DNA from 3 places in the Microcoleus sp. N9_B4 genome. Region 3 is predicted to be linked to each of the others. Evidence: riboswitches for the same ligand, from Rfam matches in the RefSeq annotation. Region 3 holds a riboswitch; each other region holds the start of a gene.
What was found. A riboswitch is a leader RNA that binds a small molecule or an ion and turns the genes downstream of it on or off. The one in region 3 is predicted to bind cobalamin.

Region 1 (2,272 bases), 130 kb from region 3:
GTTTCGGGTTCAGAATTAGCGCGCAAGATGATTTGGCGGTTGTAAGTTTGACTTTCCAGCAATTTGCTCGTATCGACTGCGATTGTACACTCGATATTATTGCTTTCAAATGCCTGCGGTTCAAAGGAGATCCAAGAGTGGTCGTAGGGCGTGTGGGGCGGATCGTTCGGATGCGGCGCGACTTCCCACCTGCCACAAAGTATTGTATCGGGAATTGGGTTGCTAATTGCAATAGTTTGTGTTAAGATTTCTCCATATTCAGTAGCTGTGAATTGAAGGCGATCGCGCTCAATTCTCACTTTCGGCAAGCTGCTGACATCCAAAGATTCTAGCGCAGTTAAAGCATCCGCAGCCGATGGATATCTGTCTTGCAATCTTGGCGCTACCATCCTCTCCAACCAATTCATCCAACCCTGCTGCAATGGCGGTACTAAATGCCGGAAATGAATGCCATAATTGGCATCAACTAAATTACCAACATCCGCAGATTTCGTACCAGTTAACAAGCAAATCAGGGTTATCCCCAAGCCGTAAAGATCCGACGCTTTGGTTAATTCTCGGTTGAACATTTGTTCCGGCGGCATGAATCCCATCGTGCCTTTGACGACGCTGCTAGCGGCGATATTTCCACCTCCTAGCCGAGCAAAACCGAAGTCTACTAAGTAAACATTGAGTTCGTCATCTATTAACAAGTTTTCGGGCTTAATGTCGCGGTGAATAATCGGCGGTTTCTGAGCTTGCAGGTCAACTAAAATCTCTAAACTTGCGATCGCAATTTGTTTGATATCCGGCGGCGAAAAAGTCCGGGCGACAGCAGATTCGGCATTTTTGTATTCCTGCACCATGCAGAAACCGCTGTCAGTTTGAAAAGCATCGAGATAGCGGGGAATGCCCGGAAAATCCAGTTTTTGCAAAACTTTAATTTCTTGTTCGTAAGTTTCGTATTCTGCCCAGCTAGCACCTAATTGAGCGAATTGAAATTGCTTAATTACAACTAATTTTTGAGTATTCGTATTTTTCGCTAAGTATGTAACTCGGCCGCCGAGACTGTTGTGTCCGAGTTCTTTTTCAATCTGATAGCCGTGAGTGGAAAAATCGGGGAAGGCGTTCATATAGTTTTTAGTAATGTTTGTATGGGAGGGCTTCTAGCCCGTCATTAACAGGCATATTGCCTGTTACACAAAGAGTTATTTTTTTTGGATGGGTTTCTATCTTGTCAGCAACAGGTCAGATGCCTGTTCCACAAAGAGTTATTTTTTTGGTGGGGTTATATCCCGTCAGCAACCGACATCTGGCCTGTTGCACAAAGAGTTATTTTTTTTTGATGGATCGACATTACTAACATAACTTTTTTGAAAAAAGGCGGCAAGTGCGGTATGATGTGATTTCGCGATCGGTTCTAGCGGGGAGCAGCCGTTAGAGGAAACGGGGAAAGTTCGGTGCAAGTCCGGCGCTGTCCCGCAACTGTAATGAAACCCTTGGGGTTTCTCAAGTCAGAATGCCCGCCGATATCTAACTCACTTTTGAACGCATCTGCGAGGTACGGATGATGGATGGAATTAACACGGCTGTACGCACAAAGCACAGTCTATTTGTTTGCACTGCTTGCGCTAGTGTTTGGAAAAACGGCAAGCGCGAAGGCAAAAGCGGTGGCCAACAATTTATGGAAGACTTGTCCCAACTCGCTAAAGATTGGGAGTTTTCTGATAAATTTGATATTCAAGAGGTTGAGTGCATGAGTGCTTGCAGTCACTCTTGTGCCGTGTCTTTTGCTGCTGTTGGAAAGTACACTTATCTGTTTGGTGATTTACCAGCAAATGAGTCGGAAAGCGTCGAGGCTGTACTCGAATGCGCGGGTCAATACTATGCTAAACCGGACGGTTTGTTGCCTTGGTCTGAGCGTCCTCCAGCTCTGAAAAAAGGCGTTTTAGCCAAGATTCCACCGCTGGGAAATTAAGCTATTTCCTTTCAGGCTTTGCCCATCGGTGACAACTTAACGTCAAACCGACCGTCTCTCTTGTTTTTATCGAAATCTAGATCCCCCCTAACCCCCCTTAATAAGGGGGGGACAAGAAATATTCTCAAAGTCAACCCCTACTCCCCTTCTTAAGGGGGATTTAGGGGGATCTAGACTTCGCCTAAAAGCGACTTTTATTGTAGGTTTCCGTCTTAAGTTGTCACCTACATTCTCGGCCTGGGAGTGCATAGCCAGAGGCTCGGCCTCGTGTTAAAAGCCCTCCTTATATTCCAGCGAGGCAGAGCCTCTAGATCT
Region 2 (2,272 bases), on a different contig from region 3:
CATACAAATCGATTGTTGGCAAAATATGGGCGGAAATATCCTCAGTTTTTACTAAAGTGAATCCAGCCTGCTTTAATGCTGCATGAAGTTCCGTAACAACATGACAATTAGAGAACATTCCCTCTTTATAATTAGCATCAGATCGCAGCATATCAGCCAGCAAAACGTAACCGCCCGGATTGAGGATTTTGGCGGCACCGTTAGCAATATCAACAGCCGACATATACTGGCTACTTTCGCTAAAGAGAATAAGATCGTAGAAATGGGTTGCTTTGAAGTCTTCAAACCTCGTGAGGTGGAAGATTGCCCGATCGCCCGTACACTTAAGAAAGCGCTGTTGTTGGAACGGATCGGGTGCGAGCCCTTCCACTGCAAAACCTCGATCGAGCAAATAAGCCGCATTTCCGCCAATCCCGCAGCCCACATCGAGTATCGTATGAGTGCCTTTGGGGATTGCATCCAACAGTTTTACAGTATAAGCTTGCTGAGCTAGGCGCAATCGTGCGATCGTTAGTTCGTCAGCGGGCACAGGTAGGGTTTCCCAATAGCCGTAGTGAAGGTAGGGCGAATCTGTCAGGCCCAAATAGTAATTAAGCGCTGCATTTTGGTAGCGAGTTACCTTGGAAATTTCGATTGATTTTGGCTGCGGCATTCGGAAAATTTAGTAAGTTTTAGGATTTAGGGCAGAGTTGAAATTCTTCCCAGCGCTTGCATACCTGTTCATAGCACTCAACAGGAGAAATTGCCAACTTTTGCAACAAATTGATATCAATCTGACGGTTGGCGATCGACAAAAATATAATTGCTGCCTTGGGTTCGTAGCCAGCAATGATTTGGAGCAGATTTAAAACAGTGTTCTCCTCTATTTCTAGTTGTTGCAAATAAGCAGTCGCGTGCAATTGCGGAATAAATTGCAGATCGTACTTGATAGTATCTACGCTCCAATTCACCGAACCGTTAATGGGAGTATTGATTTTGCAAGCAACCAAGCCTCGTCCTTGATGCAAAAAGCCATTCCAAGCAGTATGTCCGATCGACAAAATATTCTGATGAATAAACAAGTTTTGCCAGTAGCCAAAACTACCCTGCCAAACACTATCTTCGATTCGCATTTTTTTAGTTTCCCGCTGCCTAAAATTTCGTTATTGTCGATCGGGAAACGGAGCACAACAGCAGATTATTTGTAAAAATATTGAACTCACCATCATCCATACCTCGCAGATGAAAAACAACAGGTAAACAAATCGGCGGGCATCCTGACTTAGAGATGCAATGATCTCATTACAGTTGCGGGACAGCGCCGGATTCGCACCGAACTTTCCCCCTTACGTCTGATGTGTGTTTTTCATCAGAGCCGATCGATATATGGAAATATTACCACTATTTGGAACATTTGACAAAAAACCTTCCGCCTATTCACCAAACTCAATATTTTCATACAAATCGGCCAGCGAAATTTCCACAGCAACAGATGTTAAACTCAGCCGATCGCCCATACAGCTATATTCCGAAAAAATCCACTTATTCGCATCAGTTTTAGAATATTGCTCCACCTGTAGCCGATATTGGTCGATTAATAAATACTCCTGAAAACTAGGAATACTGCGATAGGCAGCAAACTTTTCATCGCGGTCATAAGCTTTAGTACCTTTAGACAGCACCTCAGCAATGAGCAGCGGATTGGTAATTGTATCCGTCCGTCCAGATTGCAGCTCTATCGGGCGCGCTACCACCATCACATCCGGGTAAGTATAATTATTAAGCTGCGGAACCCAAAGCCGCTGATCCGAACTAAAAGTCCGATATGGTTTCCCTTTTAACGCCAGTTTCAGCGCAACAACTAAATTAGTGGTAATTTCATTGTGATCCGGTGTGCCGCCAGCCATCAGAACAATCTCCCCATTGATAAATTCATGCCGATCCTGAGAATTGATTTCCAATTCTAGATATTCCTCAGCGGTGTAGGTTTTGGTTTCAACTTGCGCGATCATACACAACGCTCTCCTTTAATCTACTCATTTCATTTTATCTTAAAAATCGTTAATAAACAGGCCGGGGCGGGTTTATGAAATTGTCGGTTTTCGGCAATTATTGTTAGTGAACCCGCCCCTACAGGAATCACGGTCGATCGACAAGACATGATATTACTTAACAAAGTTACCGCAACGGGACGAAGTTATAGCCAGTGCTTCCTCCTTGTTTAACTTGCACTAAAATCGGCTTACCAGCCCGATCGCCCGTGGGCAAAAACTTCACATCCTCGCTTGAACCT
Region 3 (2,272 bases):
TGTTAATCGGTTGGTCGATCGTCAATTTTTGCGCTAAATCCCTCACCATTGATAGGGCGTGACTTTGAGTATCTGTCGCCGCCGACGCACAGCCGCTGCTGCCAGCACAAGCCACCAAGCACGAATCTAGGCGAGTCGCCGACGAGTGCAATCCCAAATCGGCGATTTGCTGTTTTACCTCAAAAAGCTGGGAGTTGGGGATATCGGAAATCAACAGATTTTGCCACGGCGTAAGTCTTAGGGTACCGCTGGCTAGTTTTTGGGCTAAATTTGCCAAATTCCGCAGTTGTTTTGATTCTAGCCTACCGAGAGGCAGTGCAATTCCCATGTAGGAGAAACCGGACTGTCGCTGAGGATGAATGCCGAGATGTCGGTGATTGGGGAGGGATTTTTCAGATGAGGCATCTTGCCTGTTTTGGGGAAAGGTGCAAGATGTGAATTGCAATAAAAATGGTAAATTCTGCTGTACCTTTTCTAGATAACTTTCAGCGCCCCAATCTGCCAGCAGGTGACGCAAACGCGGTTTTTTGCCATCAATTCGAGGTTGATTTTTGGTGTATTCAAGATAAGTGCTAGCGAGGGCGGCTAATACTGAAATACATTGCGATTCTTGGATTGAAATTCCTTTTTCGCCGTTTAAATGCAGCCGAAAAACGATTTCTGATTGGGTTGAACGCCCTTCAGCAGCTAATAAAATATCGTTGCGTAAATCGCGGATCGAAACCGATTCCCCGCCGTCGAGGCCAATACTGAACTTAGGCGAAAGTTCCGATAATTCGGGATGCGTTTGCAGGTAATCATCCCAAGCTTTCACTAGCGGGCGAGTATCGAGTAACTGCTGGCGATCGATCCCGGCTGTCGGACTTGCCATAATATTGCGAATCGGGTCAACTTCCACGCGGCGAGACGCTATCCCCAATTCCTGCAAGCGGTTCCAGACTTCTGGGGCAATTTCCGAGTTCACTTCTCGGATTTGCAAATTTGCCCGATTTGTCACTTGCAAACAGCCGGTACTGTATTGATCTGCCAAATCCGCGATCGTCCAACACTGCTGCGCGTTTAAAATTCCCCCCGGAATCCGCATTCTTGATAAAACTCCGTCTCGGGCTTGGGAACCGTAAAATAAACCCGGACAAGTCGGCAAATCAGTCAAAGCTAACAAATAATCTCCTCCCCGTGCTACGCAGGGAATCCAAAAGTAAACGCCCACAAAGCGCCCCCGAAATCGGCATTCTGACTTTTACAGTTGCGGCACAGCGCCGGAATTGCACCGGACTTTCCCGCTTTCAGGTTTTAGAAAGGTATCACGAGCTGACGCACAGAAAGCAAAACCCTCAACTTTCTTAACAAAACTTCTGGCGATCGCCCATCTCTCTGGTTTCATCAGTTTTCCTAATCGCAGTCATCAGTTTAACTGTCGCTAAACCCCTTTACAAACGTTAACAAAACCGTTAATAATAGAAACATCATCCGAACATTGAAAACCAAATACAGCAATCATAAAACCATGACAACAACCTTACAGCAGCGCGAAAGCGCCAACGTCTGGGAACGCTTTTGTGAGTGGGTAACAAGCACCGACAACCGCATTTATGTAGGTTGGTTCGGAGTCTTGATGATTCCCACCTTGCTCAGCGCCACCATCTGCTACATCATCGCCTTCATCGCTGCCCCTCCAGTGGACATCGACGGCATCCGTGAACCAGTAGCAGGTTCCTTAATGTACGGTAACAACATCATCACAGGTGCTGTTGTTCCTTCATCCAACGCCATCGGCTTGCACTTCTACCCAATCTGGGAAGCAGCTTCCCTCGATGAGTGGTTGTACAACGGCGGCCCTTACCAATTGGTAATTTTCCACTTCCTGATCGGTGTATTTTGCTACATGGGTCGTGAATGGGAATTGTCCTACCGCTTAGGTATGCGTCCTTGGATCTGCGTCGCTTACTCTGCACCAGTTGCAGCAGCCACCGCAGTATTCTTGATCTACCCAATTGGACAAGGTTCCTTCTCAGACGGTATGCCCTTGGGTATCTCCGGCACATTCAACTTCATGATTGTGTTCCAAGCCGAGCACAACATCCTGATGCACCCCTTCCACATGTTGGGAGTTGCTGGTGTCTTCGGTGGTAGCTTGTTCTCCGCCATGCACGGTTCTCTCGTTACTTCCTCTTTGGTTCGTGAAACAACCGAAACCGAATCGCAAAACTACGGTTACAAATTCGGTCAAGAAGAAGAAACCTACAACATCGTTGCAGCCCACGGCTACTTC

Region 1: it holds a riboswitch for cobalamin, as region 3 does, so the genes downstream of both, QUA43_RS01350 (DUF1636 domain-containing protein) here and cobG (precorrin-3B synthase) in region 3, are expected to answer to the same signal.
Region 2: it holds a riboswitch for cobalamin, as region 3 does, so the genes downstream of both, QUA43_RS01100 (hypothetical protein) here and cobG (precorrin-3B synthase) in region 3, are expected to answer to the same signal.

Annotation. Positions count from the first base shown of each region.
Region 1 covers NZ_JAUBRC010000002.1:7,936-10,207, reverse strand. The annotation lists gene QUA43_RS01355 (protein kinase domain-containing protein) at 1-1,112, opposite strand, end outside; cobalamin riboswitch at 1,378-1,524, shown strand; gene QUA43_RS01350 (DUF1636 domain-containing protein) at 1,547-1,957, shown strand.
Region 2 covers NZ_JAUBRC010000001.1:246,009-248,280, reverse strand. The annotation lists gene QUA43_RS01105 (methyltransferase domain-containing protein) at 1-652, opposite strand, end outside; gene QUA43_RS01100 (hypothetical protein) at 672-1,112, opposite strand; cobalamin riboswitch at 1,230-1,374, opposite strand; gene QUA43_RS01095 (Uma2 family endonuclease) at 1,413-1,991, opposite strand; gene QUA43_RS01090 (ABC transporter substrate-binding protein) at 2,158-2,272, opposite strand, start outside.
Region 3 covers NZ_JAUBRC010000002.1:135,663-137,934, forward strand. The annotation lists gene cobG (precorrin-3B synthase) at 1-1,210, opposite strand, end outside; adenosylcobalamin-variant (AdoCbl-variant) riboswitch at 1,219-1,298, opposite strand; gene psbA (photosystem II q(b) protein) at 1,508-2,272, shown strand, end outside.